DNA from 3 places in the Rhizobium sp. RSm-3 genome. Region 3 is predicted to be linked to each of the others. Evidence: predicted binding sites of a transcription regulator. Region 3 holds the regulator's gene; each other region holds the start of a gene.
The links. The regulator LexA, encoded in region 3, represses DNA repair genes until DNA is damaged. The targets are predictions, from matches to a motif close to TGTTCNNNNTGTGTTCNG.
Positions count from the first base shown of each region.

Region 1: a site for LexA is predicted at 1,734-1,751, ahead of BBJ66_RS16610 (PA0069 family radical SAM protein). Genes of this name have one in related genera too.
Region 2: a site for LexA is predicted at 4,007-4,024, ahead of BBJ66_RS13760 (ATP-dependent helicase). Genes of this name have one in related genera too.

Region 1 covers NZ_MAWZ01000016.1:614-8,379, forward strand. The annotation lists gene BBJ66_RS16605 (ribonuclease HII) at 1-205, opposite strand, end outside; gene BBJ66_RS16610 (PA0069 family radical SAM protein) at 509-1,666, opposite strand; gene BBJ66_RS16615 (glycosyltransferase family A protein) at 1,805-2,323, shown strand; gene BBJ66_RS16620 (hypothetical protein) at 2,700-3,035, shown strand; gene moaB (molybdenum cofactor biosynthesis protein B) at 3,057-3,608, opposite strand; gene BBJ66_RS16630 (4-(cytidine 5'-diphospho)-2-C-methyl-D-erythritol kinase) at 3,608-4,504, opposite strand; gene BBJ66_RS16635 (tetratricopeptide repeat protein) at 4,517-6,349, opposite strand; gene BBJ66_RS16640 (polyprenyl synthetase family protein) at 6,484-7,500, opposite strand; gene BBJ66_RS16645 (putative signal transducing protein) at 7,609-7,766, shown strand, end outside.
Region 2 covers NZ_MAWZ01000013.1:109,418-117,183, forward strand. The annotation lists gene BBJ66_RS13745 (YeaH/YhbH family protein) at 1-996, opposite strand, end outside; gene BBJ66_RS13750 (PrkA family serine protein kinase) at 1,009-2,952, opposite strand; gene BBJ66_RS13755 (VOC family protein) at 3,362-3,838, opposite strand; gene BBJ66_RS13760 (ATP-dependent helicase) at 4,067-6,544, shown strand; gene BBJ66_RS13765 (hypothetical protein) at 6,572-6,919, opposite strand; gene BBJ66_RS13770 (EF-hand domain-containing protein) at 7,195-7,698, shown strand.
Region 3 covers NZ_MAWZ01000027.1:26,583-34,348, forward strand. The annotation lists gene gltA (citrate synthase) at 1-597, opposite strand, end outside; gene BBJ66_RS21925 (ComEC/Rec2 family competence protein) at 888-3,317, shown strand; gene lexA (transcriptional repressor LexA) at 3,298-4,017, opposite strand; gene BBJ66_RS21935 (VOC family protein) at 4,215-5,108, shown strand; gene kdsA (3-deoxy-8-phosphooctulonate synthase) at 5,108-5,953, shown strand; gene eno (phosphopyruvate hydratase) at 6,095-7,369, shown strand; gene BBJ66_RS21950 (FtsB family cell division protein) at 7,505-7,766, shown strand, end outside.

The sequences.
Region 1 (7,766 bases), on a different contig from region 3:
CGTTCAGACCCTCCGGGATGCGCTTCGGATCGAGGATGACGGCGGCCGCGACGACCGGCCCGGCCAGCGGCCCGCGGCCTGCCTCGTCGGCGCCGGCGACCGGCCAATGGCCGGCCTTGCGGGCTTTGAGTTCCAGCCGAAAATCCGGCACCAGCGGAGCCGCTTGGAAAAGCTGGGGAGAATCGGGTGGCGTGCGAGGTTTCATGCGGCTGAACCTCGCACGCCAACCCGATTGCCCGCAAGTCCCCGATCAGGGCGGCGGTCGGGGACCGGGTCCGGCGGATGGTGGCGGTCATTGCCATCCGCGGGAATTGCGCTCGGGGCTCGAAAACAGGGCGGTTTTTCTGAGCAGCCGATGCGCAAGCTTCAAGCAATTCCAGGAAAAGTGCCTTGCGATTTTCCGTCCGGAATTGCGTAAAAGGTCAGATTAATTCCAGGAAAAGTGTTTTGCGGTTTTCCCTGAGCAAAGCGCGAAGCGCTTTTGCCAAAAATTGCGTAAGAACAAAGCCTAAAGCAGTGACAGCTGCACGCCGCTGCCATCCGGCGGCACGAACAGATCGTCGCGCAGCGGCATGCCGCGTCGCGTCAGGCCGAAACGCCTGGCGGCCATTTCGAAACGGCGGGCGATCTGCCAGGCATAGGGACCGGCGCCCTTCATGCGCTTGCCGAATTCGGCATCGTAATCCTTGCCGCCGCGCATCGAGCGCACCAGCGACATCACATGCCGGTAGCGATCCGGATAGTGCTGCAGCAGCCAGTCGCGGAAGAGCGGGCTGACTTCGAGCGGCAGCCTCAGGATGACATAGCTCGCCTCGGCGGCGCCGGCGGCCTTGGCCGATTCGAGAATGCGCTCCAGCTCGTGATCGTTCAGCGCCGGGATCAGCGGCGCGGCCATCACAGCCGTCTGGATGCCCGCTTCCGACAGCGTGTGAATGGTCTCCAGCCGGCGCGGCGGCGTGGCGGCGCGCGGCTCCATCGTCCGGGCAAGCTTGCGGTCAAGCGTGGTCACGGAGATGCCGACGCGCACCAGGTTCTTCGCCGCCATCTCCTGCAGAATGTCGAGATCCCGCAGGATCATCGCCGACTTGGTGACGATCGAGACCGGATGGTTCGCCTTGTTCAAAACCTCGAGAATACCGCGCATGATGCGCCACTCCTTCTCGACCGGCTGATAGGGGTCGGTATTGGTGCCGATCGCGATCGCCCGCACCTTGTAGCCCGGCTTGGCAAGTTCCCGCTCCAGCAGCTTTGCCGCATCCGGCTTGGCAAACAGCTTCGTCTCGAAATCCAGCCCCGCCGAAAGCCCCATATAGGCGTGTGTCGGCCGGGCGAAACAATAGATGCAGCCATGCTCGCAGCCGCGATAGGGATTGATCGAGCGGTCGAAGCCAATGTCAGGCGATTCATTACGGGTGATGGCCGTGCGCGGCTTCTCGATCTGCACGTCCGTCTTGAACGGCGGAAGCTCTTCCAGCGTCTGCCAGCCGTCGTCGAAGGTCTCGCGCTGCTGCGCCTCGAACCGCCCCGTCGGGTTCAGTCCCGCCCCACGCCCGCGTCGCCGATCGACCTCGATCCTCAGACCGGAGGACACGATCATCGCATCGGCAATATCTGCCGTATTGGCAGGCGCGAATGCGGCCTGCCCTGCAAGGGACTGCTCTCTCATCGGATTCTCCCGCGGCAAAAGCCATCGCTTCCGCCCGTTTTGATGATTAAATTCCTATCCGCAAAGCAGGAACAATGCAAGAACAAAATGCGGAAAACGCCGCTGGCAAAAATTTGTGCGGCGCATTATGAATGAGCAATGTTGACGGTTGTTCTCGAATGTCAGGATCAGGAATCTGAGCTGGCCCAGACTTTATCGGTATTGGTGGCAGGTGCCGTGGAGGGGCTTGTCAGCGATGTGATCGTGCTCGATCACTGCTCGCAGGACGGCACCTCGCGGGTCGCCGACGCCGCTGGCTGCCGTTTTCATTCGCGATGGGATATCAAGGACATCGTTCGCTCGGCCCGCGGCGAATGGCTGCTCTTCGTCGAGCCGGGCGCCCGGCCTCAGGCCGGCTGGATCGACGAGATTGCCGAATATATCGCGCTCAACAAGCTGCCGGCGCGCTTCACCGCCTCGCGCGGCTACCGGCGTCCGTTTCTCAAGCGCTTCGGCCGCGCCGTGCCGCCGCTGGAGCTCGGTCTGCTGATGCCGAAGATCCAGGCGCTGGCCACTGCCAGAAGCGGCATGGCCCTTGCCGAATTCGCCAAGGGCCAGAAGCCGCGCAAGCTCGCCAGCGAACTGATTCCCTCCTGGGTGGCGCGCGCGGCGCGGTAAGCTCTCGGTCATCCACGGCTGGCCGGTTTCCACCGCCCAAAAACCCCTCCCCAACCCCTCCCCACAAGGGGAGGGGCTATAATGCCGCGCTGACGCTATCCCTTTCACCGTCTCATCCGCAGAATCGTTGATGTTTGTCGTGGGGCGGTGCCGCGCCTAGCCCCTCCCCCTTGTGGGGAGGGGTTCTTTCGCGGCGATCGCACCCTTCCACCATCGTGCAAAAGATGGCGCCCAATAGGATTTCGCGCTATAATTCACCATGGCGCCGTCGAAGCGCCGCGCTTCGCAACGGATGGCCATGGAATGCCGGTGGACGGCAGATCAGGTCGGCGACAATCTCCTCTTCTGCCGGGTTCCCGGCGAAAGGAGGTGCGTCATGACACGCGGTAGGATCTACGGCGTACGCAATATGGTCTACGGCCTGCTGGCCGTCATATTGCCGACATTGGTGATCGCGCATCCGCATTCGGCAGCATCGCAAACGATGCTCAGTTGCGCAGGCCGATCCGATGTCGTCAATTTCCTCGACAGGAATTTTGCTGAAAAGCTGACAGCGGTCGGACTGGTCAACCAGAACGCCGTTCTCGAGGTCTATGCCGCCGAAAGCGGAACCTGGACGCTCGTCGTCACGGATGTTCGCGGCATCAGCTGCATCCTGCTGTCGGGTGACAGCTGGGAAACGATGCCGGCTCTGCCGGGCCTTGCCACATAGCCGACGCCGGTGGCAGGCAGCCTATGGTTTGGCGCCGCGTTTCAGGTGCTCGTCCAGACGCGGCATGATCTCGACGAAATTGCAGGGAACGCTGCGGTAGTCGAGCTGTCCTTTCAGGATGCCGTCCCATGCATCCCGGCAGGCGCCGGGCGAGCCCGGCAGCGCAAAGATGAAGGTGGCGTTGGCAACGCCCGCCGTGGCGCGCGACTGGATCGTCGCCGTGCCGATCTTCTCATAGGAAATACGGTGGAAGACGGCGGAAAAGCCGTCCATGCGCTTTTCGAACAAAGGCTCCAGCGCCTCGGGCGTCACATCGCGGCCGGTAAATCCGGTGCCGCCTGTGGTGATGACGACGTCGATCTCATCGCGCTCGGTCCAGGCCTTCACCCGTGCGGCGATTTTCTCGCGATCATCGGGCACGATCGCCCGGTCGACCAGCCGGTGGCCTGCTTCGGCGATCCGCGCCGCCAGTGTGTCGCCTGATTTGTCCGTCTCCGGCGTGCGCGTATCCGAGACGGTGAGGATCGCAATGCCGACGGCGATGAAGGGCCGCTTTTCGTCCAGACCTGCCATCACCTGCCTCCCGAAACCGTTTCCGTCGCCTGGACATACCAGTCGGGCCGCTCGTCGTGAAGAGCTGCCGCCGTCTCTTGTGCCGCCGCCATGGTCGCAAAAATGCCGAAACAGGTGGCGCCGGAGCCGGACATGCGGGTGAGCAGGGCGCCGCGCGCCTGCAGCATCGCCGCGATCTCCGAAATCTCCGGCACGATTGCGCGCGCCGGCGGCTCCAGGTCGTTGCGGGCAGCAGCAATCACTTCAAGCCAATCGGCACTGCCGGCAAGAGCCGGAGCGAGGCTCAGAGCCGGATTGTTCTTTGCCGCCAGCCGGCGAAAAACCTCGGGTGTCGACACACCTTTCAACGGATTGGCGAGCACCATGGCAAAGGCCGGCAGATCAGGCACGGCTTCGATCTGTTCGCCGATGCCGCGGGCAATCAGCGGCCGGCTTTCAAGACACATCGGCACGTCGGCGCCGAGCTTCAGGGCGAGGCCGGCAAGCGCTTCCACCGGTAGGCTCATGCCCCAGAGCCGCATCAGCCCGCGCAGCGCCGCGGCCGCATCGGCCGAGCCGCCGCCGATGCCGGAGGCAACAGGCAGGTTCTTTTCCAGGTGGATATGGACAGGGAAGGCGAGGGCGCCGACCGCTTCGCGCAGGAGATCGCGGGCTCGCAGCACCAGATTGGTGCCGCCGTCGCCGGCAAGCCTCTCGCCGAAACGGCCCGACAGGGTGAAAGCGTCGGCCTGCGCAGGCAGGAAGCCCAGCCGGTCGCCGCAATCGGCGAAGGTCACCAGCATATCGAGCAGATGATAGCCATCTGCCCGCTGGCCCGTCACATGCAAAGCGAGGTTGATTTTCGCGCGCGCCGCTTCGATGACGCCGAACGCCTGGGCGAGGCCCTCTTCAGGCATGCGTCTCGCCCGTCAGGATTTCTTGTCGACCGGCGGCGGGGTGACGGGTGCCGGGTCCGGCTGCTTCTTGTCGGCCGCCTTGGCATCGTCGCTGACGGCGGGCAGGCCGTTGGCGACCTTGTCCTTGATCTTCGGGATCTCGGCGGCTTCGGGCTCGGAGGCAAGCGCCCGGTTCCACTGATAGACGGCCTCGAGCTTGCGGCCGACGCGCCAATAGGCGTCACCGAGATGGTCGTTGATCGTCGCGTCGCCGGCCTTGATCTGGGCTGCCCGCTCCAATTCGTCGACGGCATCGTCGAAACGGTTGAGGCGGAAATAGGCCCAGCCGAGCGAATCGATGATGTAGCCATCGTCAGGGCGAAGCTCGACGGCTTTCTTGATCATGCCGAGACCTTCATCGAGGTTGCGATTCATGTCGATCCAGGAATAGCCGAGATAGTTCAGCACCTGCGGCTGGTCGGGATTGAGCTCCAGCGCCTTGCGGAAATTCGGCTCCGCCTGGTCCCACTTCTTCAGCCGCTCATAGGCGATGCCGCGCTGGAAGAAGACGCTCCAGTTGACGCGGCCGGGAATGGGGCCGATCGCTTCGACCGCCTTGTCGTAATTGGCGGCCATCGCCTCATAGTCCTTGGCGTCGGAGAGCACGCTGCCATAGGCGAGGTAGCTGCGGATGTCCTTCGGGTCGGAGGCGATCAGCGCCTGCAGGTGTTTGCGCGCTTCGTCCACCTTGCCGCCCTGGGCAAGGGCAAGGCCGAGCTGCAGCTCGGAGATGCGCCGCATCGGCGAATTCTCCGGCACCTTCTTGTAGAGTGCGATGGCGCGGTCCATCTGGTTCTGCTTCTCGGCGATGCCGCCGAGCAGCACCAGCGTATCGGCGCTGTTCGGATCGAGCGCATTGGCGGTCTGCAGGTAAAGCGAGACGATGTCCTCGGCGCCGTCGCGGTTCAGAGCGCCGCCGACCGAAAACAGCACGCCGGCAGCGCCTTCTTCGGCCGTCTTGACCTGCTGTTCCTGCTTTTCATCCTTCTCGATACTGTCGCGCAGCGCGTTCAGCGGCGCATAGTTCGGCAGCAGGTTGTCGCCGACGGAAACGGCGTCGAGCGCCTTCTGCTTGTTGCCTTGTGTCGCTTCGAGGCGGGCAAGCGCCATCACCGCGCGCATGAAGGTGTCGGGCGCCGTCGCACCCCCTTCCTTGTCGAGCACGGCATCGTTCAGATGCTTTCGGGCGGATTTGACGTCGCCGGTGGCGATGGCGATCGCGCCGGCATTGTAATTCTGGAAGATGCGGACCCAGTCCGGCCCCTTCATCTTCTCGACCATGGCGAGCGCATCCTTGCCGCGGCCGGCGCCGACGCGGGCCCAGGCAAGCAGCAGGTCGTTCATCATCCGGTCGAGATCGTTCGGCCCCTTATATTTGAGGATGGCCTCGGCGGTCTTGTAGTCGTCGCGGCGCACGGCATCCATGCCGCGCACGATCGTGGTGATGCGCTCGACGGAAGGATCGGCCTTCAGGTCGTCGGCATATTTGACGCCTTCCTTGATGTCGCCGTTGAGCAGCAGCGAGATCATCAGCCGCTGGCGGATCTCGGGATTGCCGGGCTCGATCTGCAGCGCCTTCTTGTAGAGTTCGATCGCCGTTTCGTAGTCGTGATCGACATCGGCCGTGCGCGCCGCAAGGAAGGCGCCGGAGAAAGTGGTAACGCTATCGGCATTGAAGCTATCGGTCTTCTCCGCATCGCCCGGCTTGGCCGCATCCTCGGCACTCACGCCGCCGACACCGCCCAGCGAAAGAACAGCGGCAAGCGCTGCGCTCGTAAGAAGACGGATGGCAAATCTCTGCCGCATTAGGAAACCTTTCTTCGACAGCGTCCCGACAATGGTGCCGGTCGCAAAAATCAGTTGTGTTCACTGATTCATAACAGGATGGCTTTTTTGAAGCGGCGCCGCAAGAAATTCAGCCTGCGATCAAGGACGTTTGATCAATTGACGCGCTCGATGCAGAAGTCGATCACTTCCATCAGGGAGGATTTCCATACCGTATCGGGAAGCGGCGCAAGCGCGTCCCTTGCGATCGTGCCGTAATGGACCGCCCGGCCGATCGTGTCGGCGAGCGTGCCGTATTTGGTGATCAGTCCCAGCGCTTTTTCGAGGTTGGCGTCGGTGCTGTTGCCGGCTTCGATCGCATCGCGCCAGAAGGCGCGCTCGTCCTCGGTGCCGCGGCGATAGGCGAGAATAACCGGCAGGGTGATCTTGCCCTCGCGGAAATCGTCGCCGACATTCTTGCCGAGATCGGCCGCCTTGCCGCCGTAGTCGAGCGCGTCGTCGACCAGCTGGAAGGCGAGCCCCAGATTCATGCCGTAGGATTTCAGCGCGTTGCGGCCGGATTTGCCGGCCTCGGCGACGATCGGCCCGACTTCGGCGGCGGCGGCAAACAGCGCTGCCGTCTTGGCGCGGATGACGGAGAGATAATCGTCCTCCGTCGTCTCCATGTTCTTGGCGACGGAAAGCTGCAGCACTTCGCCTTCGGCAATGATGCAGGCGGCGGAAGACAGAACGTCGAGCGCATCGAGCGAGCCGACATCGACCATCATGCGGAAGGCCTGGCCGAGCAGGAAGTCGCCGACCAGCACGCTTGCCTGGTTGCCCCAGATCATCCGCGCCGTCGATTTGCCGCGGCGCAGGTCGCTTTCGTCGACGACGTCGTCATGCAGCAGCGTCGCGGTGTGCATAAACTCGACCGAGGTGGCGAGCTTGACGTGGTTTTCGCCCCGATAGTCGAACAGCGAGGCGGACGCCAGCGTCAGCATCGGCCGCAGCCGCTTGCCGCCCGAGGAGATCAGATGGTTCGCCACTTCGGGGATCATCTGCACGTCGGAGCCGGCCTTGGACAGAATGAGCTGGTTCACCCGCTCCATATCCGCCCTGGTGAGATCGACCAATGGCTTGATGGATGCCAGTTTGTTTTTGCTTTCTTCAAGCGGTATGACCACGCCCAACGACCCGGACTCCTGTTCATTCTTTGCATCCGACAATAGAAAGGGGCGATGGACGCGGCAAGGGGTGAATTGTCGCGCAAGGCGAAATTGGAAGGAAAACGACGGCAAATGCATGAACTTATCCGCGCCAACGACCCCGTTCTGCTTTCCTTTGCCGAGAGCTTGATGAAGGATGCGGGCATTCACTGCTTCATCGCCGATCAGGGCATGAGCGTGCTGGAAGGCTCGCTCGGCATGCTGCCGCGCCGTCTGCTGGTGGATGAGGA
Region 2 (7,766 bases), on a different contig from region 3:
GGCGCCATAGATGTTCCACTCCGCCGGATCGAAACGCGCCGCGATGATCCCGCGCATGGCTGCAAGGGCGCTGGAAACAAGCGTGCCGCCGGTGGCCGGACCGTAGAAGAAGGTTTCCTCGTCGACTTCCTCAGCCTTGTCGGTATGGCGGATGAAGACGATCTCCACTTTCTTGTACCGCTTCGACAGAAAAAGATAGAGCAGCAGGTAGAACCGTTTCGCAAGGTCCTTCATGTGTTCCGACATCGAGCCGGAGACGTCCATCAGGCAGAACATCACGGCTTTGGCCACTGGCTTTGGCTCGTTTTCGAAGCGGCGATAGCGCACGTCGAGCGGGTCGATATAGGGAATGCGTCGGCTTTTTTCCGTCAGGCTTTTGAGTTTCGCCTCAAGCGCCAGCCGGCTCTCGTCGTCTTCGCATTCCTCGATCTGCCGCTGCAGGGCTTCGATCTCTTCGCGGCGCGGGCGGTGAAGCGCGACGCGGCGCATCATCGCCAGCCGCGTCGTGCGACCGACGGCGATGTTGGACGGCGATCCGGATACCGAATAGCCGGCCCGGAATGGCGTTTCCTCCTCGGTTTCGGCCAGACGCCGCTTGGCAAGGTCGGGCAGTTCCAGATCGTCCAGGAACACGTCGAGGAATTCCTCGCGCGTCAGCACGAAACGGAAGCCGTCCTCGCCGTCGCCCTCGCCGGCATCCTTTGGTTTTCCGCCTCTGCCGCTTGGCGGGCGTGGCAAGATGTCTCCTTCGACGAAGGCCCTGTTGCCCGGCAAGATGTGATCACTGATGCCACCCTCGCCCCTGCGCAGGCTCGGTTCGGCCATTCCATCGATCGGCAGGCTGATCTCCCCGCCGTCGAGCACATCTCGAATGTTTCGGTTTTGCAGAGAACGTTTCACCGCCTGCTGCACGGCGCCCTTCATGCGTCGAAGGAACCGCTGCCGATTTTCCAGACTTTTACCGCGCGGATTTAACCGCCGGTCGACAATGTGCATAATGGCTCCGCATTAACTTGCCTGTTTGACGCGCATGTACCATTCGACAAGGCGCCGAACCTGCCGCTCCGTGTAACCTCGCGCGGCCATGCGCGAGACGAATTCGCTATGCTTCTTCTCTGTTTCCGAATCCTTCTTCGATCCGAAGGAAATGACCGGCAAAAGATCCTCGACCTGCGAAAACATTCGCTTTTCGATCACTTCCCGGATTTTCTCGTAACTCGTCCATGACGGATTTTTTCCGCCGTTGGCTGCCCGCGACCGCAACGAAAACTTGACGATTTCGTTGCGGAAGTCCTTCGGATTGGCAATGCCCGCCGGCTTTTCGATCTTCGTCAGTTCCTGATTGAGGAGCTCGCGGTCGAGAAGCTGGCCGGTATCGGGATCCTTGAAGTCAACGTCTTCGATCCATGCATCGGCATAATCAACGTAGCGGTCGAACAGGTTCTGTCCGTAATCCGCATAGGACTCAAGATAGGCCTTCTGAATCTCATTGCCAATGAACTCTGCGTAGCGAGGCGCAAGATCGGCCTTGATGAACTCCAGATAACGCTTCTCGACATCGTCGGAAAACTGCTCGCGGCGGATCGCCTGCTCCAGAACGTACATCAGGTGAACCGGATCGGCGCCGATATCGGTGGTATCGTGATTGAAGGTGGAGGCGAGCACTTTGAAGGCGAAGCGGGTCGATATTCCGTCCATGCCCTCGTCGATGCCGGCGGCATCCCGGTATTCCTGAACGCTGCGGGCGCGCGGATCGGTCTCCTTGAGGCTCTCGCCGTCATAGGTGCGCATCTTCGAGAAGAACGTCGAGTTCTCATGCTTGCGCAGACGGGACAACACCGAGAAGCGGGCAAGCATTTCAAGCGTTGCCGGGGCGCACGGCGTATCCGCAAGCTCCGATCCCTCGATCAGCTTCTCGTAGATCTTCTGCTCTTCCGCCACGCGCAGGCAATAGGGAACTTTGATGACGCAGATGCGGTCGATGAAGGCCTCGTTGTTCTTGTTGGCCTTGAAGGTCTGCCATTCCGCTTCGTTCGAATGCGCCAGCACGATACCCGAGAAGGGTATGGCGCCGATATTCTCGGAGCCGATATAGTTGCCCTCCTGCGTCGCTGTCAGCAGCGGGTGCAGCATCTTGATCGGCGCCTTGAACATTTCGACGAATTCAAGCACGCCCTGATTGGCGCGGTTGAGCCCGCCCGAATAGCTGTAGGCGTCGGGATCGTTCTGCGAGTAGGTCTCGAGCTTGCGGATATCGACCTTGCCGACCAGCGACGAGATATCCTGATTGTTCTCGTCACCGGGCTCGGTCTTGGCGATGGCGATCTGGCGCAACCGCGAAGGCTGTATCCTGACGACACGGAAGCGGGAAATATCACCGCCAAAGTCGTCGAGCCGCTTCAGGCACCACGGGCTCATCAAACCGTTCAGGCGCCGCATCGGGATGCCATATTGCTCCTGGAGCAGCGGCCCCATCGTTTCCGGATCGAAAAGGTTGAGCGGACTTTCGAAAACCGGGCTGATCTCGTCGCCCGCCTTCAGCACGTAGATCGGATGAACCTCCATCAGCAGCTTCAGCCGCTCCGCCAAGGACGACTTGCCGCCGCCGACCGGGCCGAGGAGATAGAGGATCTGCTTACGCTCCTCCAGCCCCTGCGCGGCATGCCGGAAGAAGGAAACGATGCGCTCAATCGTTTCCTCCATGCCATGGAAGCCGGCAAAAGCAGGATAGATCCGGATGGTCCTGTTCATGAAGATCCGGCCCAGGCGCGCGTCCCTGGCGGTGTCGACCATCTGCGGCTCGCCTATGGCGGCGAGCAGGCGCTCGGTCGCATTGGCATAGGCGATCGGGTCCTTTTTGCAGAGATCGAGATATTCCTGCACCGACAGGTCGGTTTCGCGGCGCGCTTCGTAACTGCGCGTAAACGCATCGAATACGGATTCACTCAGCATGGGACCTCCATTAAGGTTTATGCCGCAGGCTCTAAGCCGTATAACCATCGAGATGGCTACGGCGTTCCTAAGAATCAATAATTTCGTAGGTATATTCGACGCTCACCGGCTATTTCTTGCAACGCACAAAAACGTGCATTCACCGGTTATTTTTACTCTACGAAACTGTTTCACATTATAGTTGAAAAAAGCACGCTTGCGGTATCAGCACATTTCGCGACGTGACAGAAAGATGAAAAGGGTGTGCAATGTCGCCCGTGATTCGAGTTCCGGAAAAATCGACGATTGGCAGCCAGATCTGCCCAGAGTCGATGCCGGGACAGCATGTGCCGATCCCGGCTGACATCTTGAAAACGGCCGCATTCCGGCCGTGAGTCGATCGTTGCGATCATCCGCCCGCCGGTGCAATTCAGCCGTTGAATGCCTTCTCCAGCGCGCCGACGTCGATCTTGACCATGCCGAGCATCACCTCGGTCACACGCTTGGCCCGCTCGCGGTCGTCGTCGGCGATCATCTCGGCAAGCATGCGCGGCACGATCTGCCAGGATAGGCCCCAGCGATCCTTCAGCCAGCCGCAGGCCTCCGGCGTGCCGCCATTGGCGAGGAACGCGTCCCATATCCGATCGATCTCGGCCTGGTTTTCCAACAGAATCGCGATCGAGAAGGAATGGTTGAAACTATCGAGCGGGCCGGCTCTCATCGCCAGGAAGGCCTGGTCGCCGAGCGTGAACTCGATCAGCTCGACGCTGCCCGGAGGCCCGCTCGGCGTTTCCGCCGGAAGGATGGTGGTGCGGCCGATGCCGGAATCCGGGATAATGGACACATAGAATTCGACGGCTTCGCGCGCTTGCTCCGCGAACCAGAGATTCGAAACGACCTTCGTCATGATGCAGCCTCCTTGCTGACGGCAGATCCGGACCACTGTCCGATGATCCAAGGACGCCCCGCCGGCGCGGCTTCCGACAAAGTGCGGCTGAAATTTTCCCTCATATCGCCGCTGTCCTATCCAGCAGCCCTGCCGCCATGCGCAAACCCCTTGGGATAGCGGCGGCTTGGGAATGAAAGCAGAACATCTTTTCTGGTCTTTCCTTCCCGAATCACTACATTACGCGCCATGAGCAATAGTTTCGACGATATTCCCTTCTTCGACGAAGAGCCGGGCGAGATGGCGCGCAAGCCGCAGCCGCCCGCCGCATCAGCCGGAAGGGCGCCCGCCACCGGTGGCATTGCCGCCCGCGCCATGGCGGCCCGCGACGGCGGCAGCCGGCCGGATTATCTCGCCGGGCTGAACCCCGAGCAGACCGAAGCCGTCGAAACCCTGGAAGGCCCGGTCCTCGTGCTTGCCGGCGCCGGCACCGGCAAGACGCGCGTGCTGACGACCCGCATTGCCCATATCCTCAATACCGGCCGCGCCTTCCCCTCGCAGATTCTCGCCGTCACCTTTACCAACAAGGCCGCCCGCGAGATGAAGGAGCGCATCGCGCTGCTCGTCGGCGGCGCTGTCGAAGGCATGCCCTGGCTCGGCACCTTCCACTCGATCGGCGTCAAGCTCCTGCGCCGCCACGGCGAACTCGTCGGCTTGCGCTCCGATTTCACCATTCTCGACACCGACGATGTCGTCCGCCTGATCAAACAGTTGATCCAAGCCGAAGGCCTCGACGACAAACGCTGGCCGGCCAAACAGTTCGCCGGCATGATCGACACCTGGAAGAACAAGGGGCTCGGCCCGGCCGATATCCCCGAGGGCGATGCCCGCGCCTTTGCCAATGGCCGCGGCCGCGACCTCTATTTCGCCTATCAGGCGCGCCTGACGACGCTGAATGCCTGCGATTTCGGCGACCTGCTGATGCATCCGATCGCGATCTTCCGCAAGAACCCGGATCTCTTGAAGGAATATCACGGCCGCTTCCGCTATATCCTCGTCGACGAGTATCAGGACACCAACACCGCGCAATATATGTGGCTCAGGCTCCTTGCCCAGCGCACCAAGGGCGAGCCGCAGAACGTCTGCTGCGTCGGCGACGACGATCAGTCGATTTATGGCTGGCGCGGCGCCGAGGTCGACAACATCCTGCGCTTCGAGAAGGATTTCCCCGGCGCCAAGGTCATCAAGCTCGAGCGCAACTACCGCTCGACCGAACACATCCTCGGAGCCGCCGCCCATCTGATCGCCCATAATGAAGGGCGGCTTGGCAAGACGCTGTTCACCGAACGCTCCAATCCGGATGACGTCAAGGTACAGGTGCATGCCTCCTGGGATTCGGAGGAGGAAGCCCGCGCCATCGGCGAGGAGATTGAGCAGCTTCAGCGCGGCAAACATCTGCTGAACGATATGGCGATCCTCGTGCGCGCCTCCTTCCAGATGCGCGAATTCGAAGACCGTTTCGTCACACTCGGCCTCAACTACCGCGTCATCGGCGGCCCGCGCTTCTACGAGCGCCTCGAGATCCGCGATGCCATGGCCTATTTCCGCCTTGTCGCTCAAGCTTCCGACGACCTCGCCTTCGAGCGCATCATCAACACGCCGAAGCGCGGTCTCGGTGATACGACGGTGCGCGCACTGCATGACTACGCGCGAGCCCGCGATATCCCGATGCTTGCGGCAGCCGCCGACATCATCGAAACGGACGAGTTGAAGCCGAAGGCGCGCAAAGCCCTCTTCGACGTGATTCAATCTTTCCGCCGATGGCAGGAACTGCTTGAAAACACACCGCATACCGAACTTGCCGAGCAGATCCTCGAAGAGTCCGGCTATACCGACATGTGGAAGAACGACAAGAGCGCCGAAGCGCCCGGCCGCCTTGAAAACCTGAAGGAACTGATCCGCTCGATGGAAAGCTTCGAGTCGATGCGGGGCTTTCTCGAGCACGTCTCTCTTGTCATGGATGCCGAGACCAACGAGAACCTCGATGCCGTCTCGATCATGACGCTGCACTCGGCCAAGGGCCTGGAGTTCGACACCGTCTTCCTGCCGGGCTGGGAGGAAGGCCTCTTCCCGCATCAGCGCTCATTGGACGAAAGCGGCCGCGCCGGCCTGGAGGAGGAACGCCGCCTCGCCTATGTCGGCATCACCCGCGCCAAGCACCGCTGCCACATCTGGTTCGTCTCCAACCGCCGCATCCACGGCCTCTGGCAATCGACCCTGCCCTCGCGTTTCCTCGACGAGCTGCCGGAGACCCATGTCGAGGTCGCCGAAATGGAGCAGAGCTACGGCGGCTATGGCCGCGGCGGCTACGGCCAGTCCCGCTTCGACAAATCAGAACCCTTTGCCAATTCCTATTCCACCCCCGGCTGGAAACGCGCCCAGGCCAACAAGACCGACGCCACGCGCGACAATTGGGGCAGCCGCTCCGGCCACGCCGTCGAACGTATCGGCTATGGCGAAAGCGGCCCGAAGGGACGGACGATCGACGGCGAGCTGGTGGCAAAATCCACTTCGTCGGAACCGTCGCGCTTCACCCTCGGCGACCGCGTGTTCCACCTGAAATTCGGCAACGGCAACATCACCGGCATCGAAGGCAACAAGCTGACGATCGAGTTCGACCGGGCCGGGCAGAAGCGGGTGCTGGACGGGTTCGTCGAGCGCGTCTGACAATCCGCCGGCGCAACGCGAAAACCTTCACCCGAGCATTCGCATGCTTCCCAGCCCGAGAATGTCGTTCATCAGGGCGATGCCCATGCCGATGGCGACGATCGACAATCCGATCAGGAACAGCCGGCGCGACCTGTCATATTTGACGGCAAGCAGCGAGTCCCGCGCCAAGAGATCGGCAAACACCTTCACCTGAATGGCGATGCCGACGGTCAGGAACGACATCGGCAGCAGATCGATGCGGCTCCAGTCATTGGGATTGGAAACCCAGAGGCTGATGAAATTAAGGGAGAAACCGAGGATGATCCCGGTCGCCGTCAGCGACCCGTTGCGGAACGTCGCATCGATCTTCTCGTTCGGTTCTGCCTCGGACATGGTTTCGCTTCCGGCTTGCGTCTGAGCAAGAAAGGCAGAAATCGCGGCCGGGAGCAAGATTGCCCTCGCATCTCGCTTTCGCGACCGGTGCAGAACTCCGTCCGGCCGAACCCACCCACCTATAAAAATACAATAATTCCAATAGGATATATTTGGTAACCGAAAAGTTAACGTGTCAAAACGTCGCTTTGACGCATTGCGCAAATCAGCTTAGCCCGGAATCTGCCCGTCCATGAAAGGCGGGCTTCACGACGAACTTTTCGAAGGAGGTTCAAGTGACCAGTGTTTCATCTCTCGGCAGCACATTATCCCAGTACCAGTCTCCGCTTTCCAGCCTCGACAAGAATGGCGACGGCGTCATTTCCCCGGATGAGCTCGCCGCCGCATCGCAATCCTCGTCATCCGGCACGGCTGCGACATCAGACGACAGCGATGACGGCAGCGCCGATATCGCCAAGAAGATCACCGCCGACATCCTGTCGCTGATGCTGTCCCTGCAGAAGGCCGACGGCAGCGACGATCAGAGCGACGGCAGCGATCCGAGCGGCGACGATTCCAAGGGCGTCTTTGCCGCGATGGATACAAATGGTGACGGCAAATTGACCGAGTCCGAATTCCTCGCCGCCGATCCGAACAAAATTAATGCGTCAGGCGATAGCGACCCGCTCCTCACCAAAGTGCTGAGCGACATGCAGACGGCCCTGCAAGCCCACCGCAATACCTACGGCGCTTCCGCCGCAGCGGATGATTCCACAGCCGACGGCGTGACCGCGGCATAGTTCGGCATGGGGCTCCGCCGGGGGAGCCTCGATCCGCCGCCAGACGCAAAATCGGCTTCCTCCTTCCC
Region 3 (7,766 bases):
CAGGAAGTTCGATGCGTAGTCGAGATCGTTCTTCGGGTAAACGAAGGGCTGGCCGATATGATACTTGTAGGCCATGGCGGCAAGCGTCGGCATCTTGGCGATCATGCGCAGGCTGGCGACCATGCGCTGGTGCGGATCGGTGATATCAGTGGAGTCGTGATAGAAAGCCGACAGCGCGCCGACGCAGCCGCACATGACGGCCATCGGATGCGCATCGCGGCGGAAGCCGGTGAAGAAGCGGCTCATCTGCTCGTGCACCATGGTGTGGTGCGTGACGCGGTAATCGAAATCCTTCTTCTGCGCGGTGGTCGGCAGTTCGCCGTAGAGAAGCAGATAGCAGACTTCGAGGAAGTCGCCATGCTCGGCCAGCTGCTCGATCGGATAGCCGCGGTGCAGCAGCACCCCTTCGTCGCCGTCGATGTAGGTGATCTTAGATTCACAGGATGCGGTCGAGGTGAAACCCGGATCGTAGGTGAAGGAAGCGGTGTTCTTGTAGAGAGCACCGATATCGATGACGCTCGGGCCGATCGTGCCGCTCTTGACGGCTAGGTCGACAGATTTGTCACCGATTTTTATTGTAGCGCTTTGATCCGTCATGCTGATCCTCCGAAATGGCGGTGGCGCCATAAAAGCGCCATAGGGGTTAAGCGTCCTCACCGATAGCTATATGATCGCGAAGCTAATGCCAAGTTACCGTGACGGCATTTTGTGCATTGCAGTATCACCTTTTAGGCACTGCAGCGATGAGCAGCGCGCATATCGGAAACCAATGATTCGACTGGCCTTTTGGCGCTCGCGATTTTCCCTCACATTTCAATCGATTATTCTTGCCGGATTTGATTGGAGGTTGCATTCTGACCGCCTTCGCGGGTGACCTTGGGCGGCGTATGCAGGAACTGACGACAGTCGAATTGCGGCCGGAAGCTGGCGCCGGCTCAGCCGGCTCCTCCGGTTTTTCTCCGCCTGCCGTGGTGGCGCGACCGGCAAGGACGCAGTCGGCGACACCCTGGCGCCACCGGCTGCCGGCTGCGGCCCGGCATTCGCTGCGGGCCTGCAAGCACATGCTGGGCGAGGAGGCAGATCACGGCCGCCTGCTGCTGCTTTCACCGGTCTTCCTTGGCGCCGGCGCCGCCTTCTGGTTTCTCGCGGCATCCGATTTTCCGCTTTTTGCATCGCTACTCTCGCTGTCGGTGCTGACGATCGCTGTTCTGATGACCGGCCGCAGCCGGACGGCATTGCGGGCAACGCTGCTGGCGCTGGCACTTGTGGTCTGCGGCATGCTCTGCGCACAGTTCGAGAGCTGGCGGGCTTCGACCGTTATCCTCGATTCCTCGGTGACGACGACGGTGACCGGCCGTGTCGAACGGCGCGAAGGCGACGGCCGTGGGCGCTGGCGCTACATTCTTGCCGTCACCGGCACTGAAGCGCCGGAGTTGAAGCGGTCGCCGGGGCGCATAACCGCGATTGTCCGCGGCGCCGACACGCCTTTCGAGATCGGCGACATCGTCACCGGCAGGGCACGGCTGACGCCGCCCTCAGGCCCCGCACTTCCCGAACTCAACGACTTCTCCTTCGGCGCCTATTTCGACGGCATCGGCGCCAACGGCTTCTTCTATGGCGCTCCGGAGAAGGATTTGGAGGCGGGTCCGCAAGCGGCAAGATCGACGTCGGAAGCGCTGCTCGAATGGCTTTACCGGCTGCGCAGCAGCATCGGCGACCGCATACGGTCGATCCTGCCCGGCGACACCGGCGCCTTCGCCGCCGCGCTGGTGACCGACGAGCGGCGCGCCATCTCGAATGCGACGACGGAGGCGCTGCGCCAGTCGGGCCTTGCCCATATCGTCGCGATCTCGGGCCTCAACATGGCGCTGTCGGCCGGCATTTTCTTCGTCGGCTTCCGCATGCTGCTCAGTCTCTTTCCGGCCGTCGCTCAGGCCTATCCGACGAAGAAGATCGCCGCATCAGGCGCGCTCATTGCCGTCACCGCCTACTTCCTGATCTCCGGCTTCGGTGTCTCGGCCGAACGCGCCTTCATCATGATGGCCATCATGCTGATTGCCGTCTTCTTCGATCGGCCGTCGATCAGCCTGCGCAATGTCGTTCTCTCGGCGCTAGTCATCATCGTCATTTCACCCTCCGAAGTCTTGGGGCCGAGCTTCCAGATGTCCTTTGCCGCCACATTGGCACTGGTATCGGGCTATCAGCTGTGGAAGGACCGGCGCATCCGCGAAAACGCCTTGCTCAAGCTGCCGATCTTCCGGCCGGTCGTGGCCGTCGCCGGTTTCTTCGGCGGTGTCCTACTGACCTCGCTGATCGGCGGTTTTTCCACGGCGCTGTTTTCGATCGAGCATTTTCATCGGCTGACCGCTTACGGCCTGCCGGCAAACCTCGCGACGATGCCGATCATCTCCTTCATCGTCATGCCGGCCGGGCTGCTGGCGATGTTGCTGATGCCGTTCGGTCTGGACGCTCCACTCTGGGAGGTGGTCGGCTTCGGCCTCGACCTGGTAATCGCTGTCGCCAAGACGGTGTCCGGCTGGGGCGGCGATATCGGCGTCGGCCGTTTGCCCGCTTGGTATTTCGCCGTGGCCGTGGCAGGCTTCCTGCTGCTGACGCTGCTGCGCACCCGGCTGCGCCATGTCGGTACATTGATCCTCGCCGTCTCGACGCTCATCCTGCTGGTTCTGCCGGTCCCCCGGCCGCCGGATTTGGTGATTTCGGAGGATGGCAGCCTGGTCGCGCTCGTTGCAGGGGCGGCAATGGCTTCCAACCGTGAAAACCCGCCGGATTTCATCTTCGACCAGTGGCAGAGAGCGCTGGTCCTGCCGACCCATCACCCGCCGACGATGCTGGACGGCCCCGCTATCCCGCCGGAGGGAGAAGACCGCCGCGTCAGGCTTTCCCGCGATCAGCAGAACGAAGCGAGGACGGCGATGCGGGCGGCGGCCGCGGGCGGCGAAGCAAACCGCTTTTCCTGCGTCAAGAAGGCCTGGTGCACATCAAGGCTTGGCAATGGCCGCGTGGTAACGGTCATCGACAATGCCGCCTATCTCGGTCCGGCCTGCGATGCGGCCGATATTGTCGTGACGGCTGTCCGTCTGCGGTTCAACAGCTGCCGCTCAGGCGCGACGCTCTTCACCGGTGAGACGTTGCGCAGGACCGGTTCCGTCGAATTGCGCTTCGCGGCTGCCGGCCTGGAGGTCGCAACCGCATTCGAGAGCCTGTCGCGGCCGTGGATGCGCCAACGTGCCTATGACTGGCGCAGCAACAGTTTTGCCGAAACCGGCCCGTCCAGCGTCAGTGATAGCGGCGAATGAGGCCGACGAGCTTGCCCTGCACCTTGACGCGGTCCGGTCCGAAGATCCGGGTCTCATAAGCAGGGTTGGCCGCTTCAAGCGCGATCGACGCGCCCTTGCGCCGGAAGCGCTTCAGCGTCGCCTCCTCGTCGTCGACCAGGGCGACGACGATGTCGCCGGGACTTGCGGTGCTGCCGTTGCGGATGATCACCGTGTCGCCGTCGAAAATGCCGGCGTCGATCATCGAATCGCCTTTCACCTCCAGCGCGTAATGTTCACCGGAGCCGAGCATGTCTGAGGGAACGACGATGTCGTGGGTGTTGTTCTGGATCGCTGAGATCGGAACACCGGCAGCGATTCGGCCCATGACTGGCACCGAGACCGAGTTGCCGTTGTCGGCGACGGGTTTGACAGGCGCGGGGGCGGCGACCGGCTGGGGCTTGCCGAGGCTGCCCTCGATGACGCTCGGCGAAAAGCCGCGCCGGGGCTGGATGCTGGGGCTGTAGGCCTCGGGAAGCTTGATGACCTCGAGCGCCCGGGCGCGGTTCGGTAGGCGGCGAATGAAACCGCGTTCCTCGAGTGCTGTGATCAGCCGGTGAATGCCGGATTTCGAGGCCAGATCCAGGGCATCCTTCATCTCGTCGAAAGAGGGCGGAATGCCGGATTCTTTCATGCGCTCGTGAATGAAAAGGAGAAGCTCCTGTTGTTTGCGCGTGAGCATCGACGTGTGACCCCTGATTGAAACAAATCCAGAACAGACACTATATGTTCCATATGTGTTCCGCAAGTAGCTAAATTTCCGTAAAACTTGGCGCCAACTCGTTGAGATTTTTATTTTCATTCGCCGGATTGGCACACATGTCTTGCATTGAGGATGGCGTCGTCGCACATCTCTTCGCGATTGCAGGAGGGGATATCATGAACACGCATTCCGCCAAGCCGCACCCGCTGGATCATGTCGTGCTGCCCGTCGTCAATATCGATCTGGCGCGCGAAAGGCTCGGCAAGCTCGGCTTCACCGTTGCCGCCGATGCCCGCCATCCCTTCGGAACGGAGAATGCCTGCGTCTTCTTTGCCGACAAGACCTATCTGGAGCCGCTCGGTATCGCGAGCGTCGAGGAGACCGAGGCATCAGCGCGGCAAGGCAATGTCTTCACCGCCCGCAACCGGGCCTTCCGCTTCCGTTGCGGCGAGGAAGGGCTTTCGGCGGTGGTTTTCGGCACTGAAGATGCCGGCCTCGACCATCAAAGCTTCATTGCAGGCGGATTGAACGCCGGCGACATGCTGGAGTTCAGCCGGGCGATGAAAATGCCGGACGGCTCTAAGAGCGTCGGCAGCTTCAAACTAGCCTTTGCAGGTGATCTGCGGGCACCCGATTTCTTTCTCTTCACCTGCCAGCGCATCAATCCATTGCCGGCCGACCGCGGCGCGCTGGAGACGCATGCCAATGGCGTCACCGGCATCGCCGAGATCGCCCTCTGCGCGCCTGATGCCGCCGCCTTCGCCGGCTTCGTCAGCCTTGCCATGGCGCAATCGGCCGTCGAGAAAACCGGTTTCGGCGTCAATATCGCGGCGCCGAATGCGAAAATCAGCCTGATGACGCCGGAAGGGCTGGAGGCCTATTTCGAGGTTGCCGTCTCCTCCGCCGACCGCGGCCTGCGCGGCCGGGCTATCCTCTTCGCTGTTGCCGATCTTGCCGTGACAGAAGCACATTTGGCTGCTAACGGAGTGACATACACGCGCAAGAACAATCGCATTCTGGTGAAGCCGGCACCCGGGCAGGGCACGCTTTTCGCCTTCGAGGAAAGATGATGAGCACTGATACGAATTCGGAAGTGAGGATCGGCGAGGGCGCAGGCCAGGTCACCTTTTCCAATACCGGCCGCCTGTCGCTGATTGCCGGCCCTTGCCAGATGGAGAGCCGCGACCATGCCTTCATGGTTGCCGGCACGCTGAAGGAGCTCTGTGCCAAGCTCGGCATCGGCCTCGTCTACAAGAGTTCCTTCGATAAGGCGAACCGGACCTCGCTTTCGGCCGAGCGCGGCATCGGCCTTGAAAAGGGCATGCAGGTCTTTGCCGATCTCAAGAAGGAGTTCGGCTTTCCCGTCCTGACCGACGTTCACACCGCCGAGCAATGCGCCGAAGTGGCAAAGGTGGTCGATGTCCTGCAGATCCCGGCCTTCCTCTGCCGCCAGACCGACCTTCTGATCGCCGCCGCCGAGACCGGCCGCGCGGTCAATGTCAAGAAGGGCCAGTTTCTTGCCCCTTGGGACATGAAGAATGTGCTGAAGAAGCTCAACGCCAGCGGCAACCCGAACGTGCTGCTCTGCGAACGCGGCGCCTCCTTCGGTTACAACACTCTGGTTTCCGACATGCGCTCGCTGCCGATCATGGCGTCGATGGGCGCCCCCGTCGTCTTCGATGCCACCCATTCCGTGGCCCAGCCGGGCGGGCAGGGCGATTCTTCCGGCGGTCAGCGGGAATTCGTGGAAACGTTGGCGCGCGCAGCGGTGGCGACCGGTATTGCCGGCGTTTTCGTCGAAACCCACCAGGACCCCGACAACGCACCGTCCGACGGCCCGAACATGGTCTATCTCAAGGACATGCCGCGGCTTCTGGAAAAGCTGCTGGCCTTCGACGCCGTCGCCAAGGGCTGACAGTCAAAAGCCTGACATGTTCGTGCTATAGCGACGATCGGACATGCAGGTCGAGGGTGCCGCAATGCGCCATTGTAATTTGCACGCCTTCGATTATGACAGGCTTCGAACGATTGATCACCCACCGAGCAGGAAGAACCCATGACTGCAATCACCGATATCATCGCCCGCGAGATTCTCGATAGCCGTGGCAACCCCACCGTCGAAGTCGATGTCTATCTCGAAGACGGCAGCATGGGCCGCGCGGCCGTTCCCTCGGGTGCCTCGACCGGCGCGCATGAGGCAGTCGAGCTGCGCGACGGCGGCAAGCGCTACCTCGGCAAGGGCGTGCAAAAGGCGGTCGATGCGGCCAATACCGAGATCTTCGACGCGATCGGCGGCATCGATGCCGAAAACCAGATCCAGATCGACAACATCATGATCGAGCTGGACGGCACGCCGAACAAGTCGCGCCTCGGCGCCAACGCCATCCTCGGCGTGTCGCTGGCCGTCGCCAAGGCTGCCGCCCAAGCCTCCGGCCTGCCGCTCTACCGTTATGTCGGCGGCGCTTCCGCGAGCCTCTTGCCGGTGCCGATGATGAACATCATCAACGGCGGCGCCCATGCCGACAATCCGATCGATTTCCAGGAATTCATGATTCTGCCGGTCGGCGCCGATACGATCGCCGAAGCCGTGCGTATGGGTTCGGAAGTCTTCCATACGCTGCGCAAGGAACTGGCAGCGCAGGGCCACAACACCAATGTCGGTGACGAAGGCGGTTTCGCACCGGGCCTGAAGAGCGCTTCGGAAGCCCTCGACTTCATCATGAAGTCGGTCGAGAAAGCCGGCTACAAGCCGGGTGAGGACATCTACCTCGGCCTCGATTGCGCCTCGACCGAGTTCTTCAAGGACGGCAAATACGTTCTCGAAGGTGAAGGCCGCACGCTCGAATCGGGCGCCATGGCCGAATATCTGGCCGAACTCGCCGCCAAGTACCCGATCATCTCCATCGAGGACGGCATGGCCGAAGACGACTGGGACGGCTGGAAGACGCTGACCGATCTGACCGGCAAGAAGACCCAGCTCGTCGGCGACGATCTCTTCGTCACCAACTCCGCCCGTCTGCGCGACGGCATCCGCATGGGTGTCGCCAACTCGATCCTCGTCAAGGTCAACCAGATCGGTTCGCTGACGGAAACGCTCGACGCCGTCAACACGGCGCACAAGGCAGCCTACACAGCCGTCATGTCCCACCGCTCGGGCGAAACCGAAGATTCGACCATCGCCGACCTCGCGGTCGCCACCAACTGCGGCCAGATCAAGACCGGCTCGCTGTCGCGTTCCGACCGCCTCGCCAAGTACAACCAGCTGATCCGCATCGAGGAAGGCCTCGGCCCCCAGGCCCAGTATGCCGGCCGCTCGATCATCCGCGGCTGATCGAATCTGCTTTCGACAATTTGACCCGCGCCCTCTCGGCGCGGGTTTTTTGTTGCCCGTTTTTACGGTCAACGAACGGTTAATCTCTGGGCGTTATGCTGAACGAATTGGTAATGCGTTCAAGAGCATGCGTGTATGTGGACAAAGCATCATAAGAAGAGAAAATTCGGCCGCTTCGTCATTCCGGCCATGACGGTCGCCTTCCTCTCCTATTTCGGCTATCATTGCATTCACGGCGATTACGGCCTGCGCGCAACGGAGACGTTCGAGCACCAGCGTGTCGCGCGTGAAAAAGAGCTTGCGATCTTGAAGGCGAAGCGCGAACATCTGGAAAATCAGGTCGCGCTGCTGAGTGATGGCTCGCTCGACAAAGATATGCTGGACGAAAAAGCGCGCT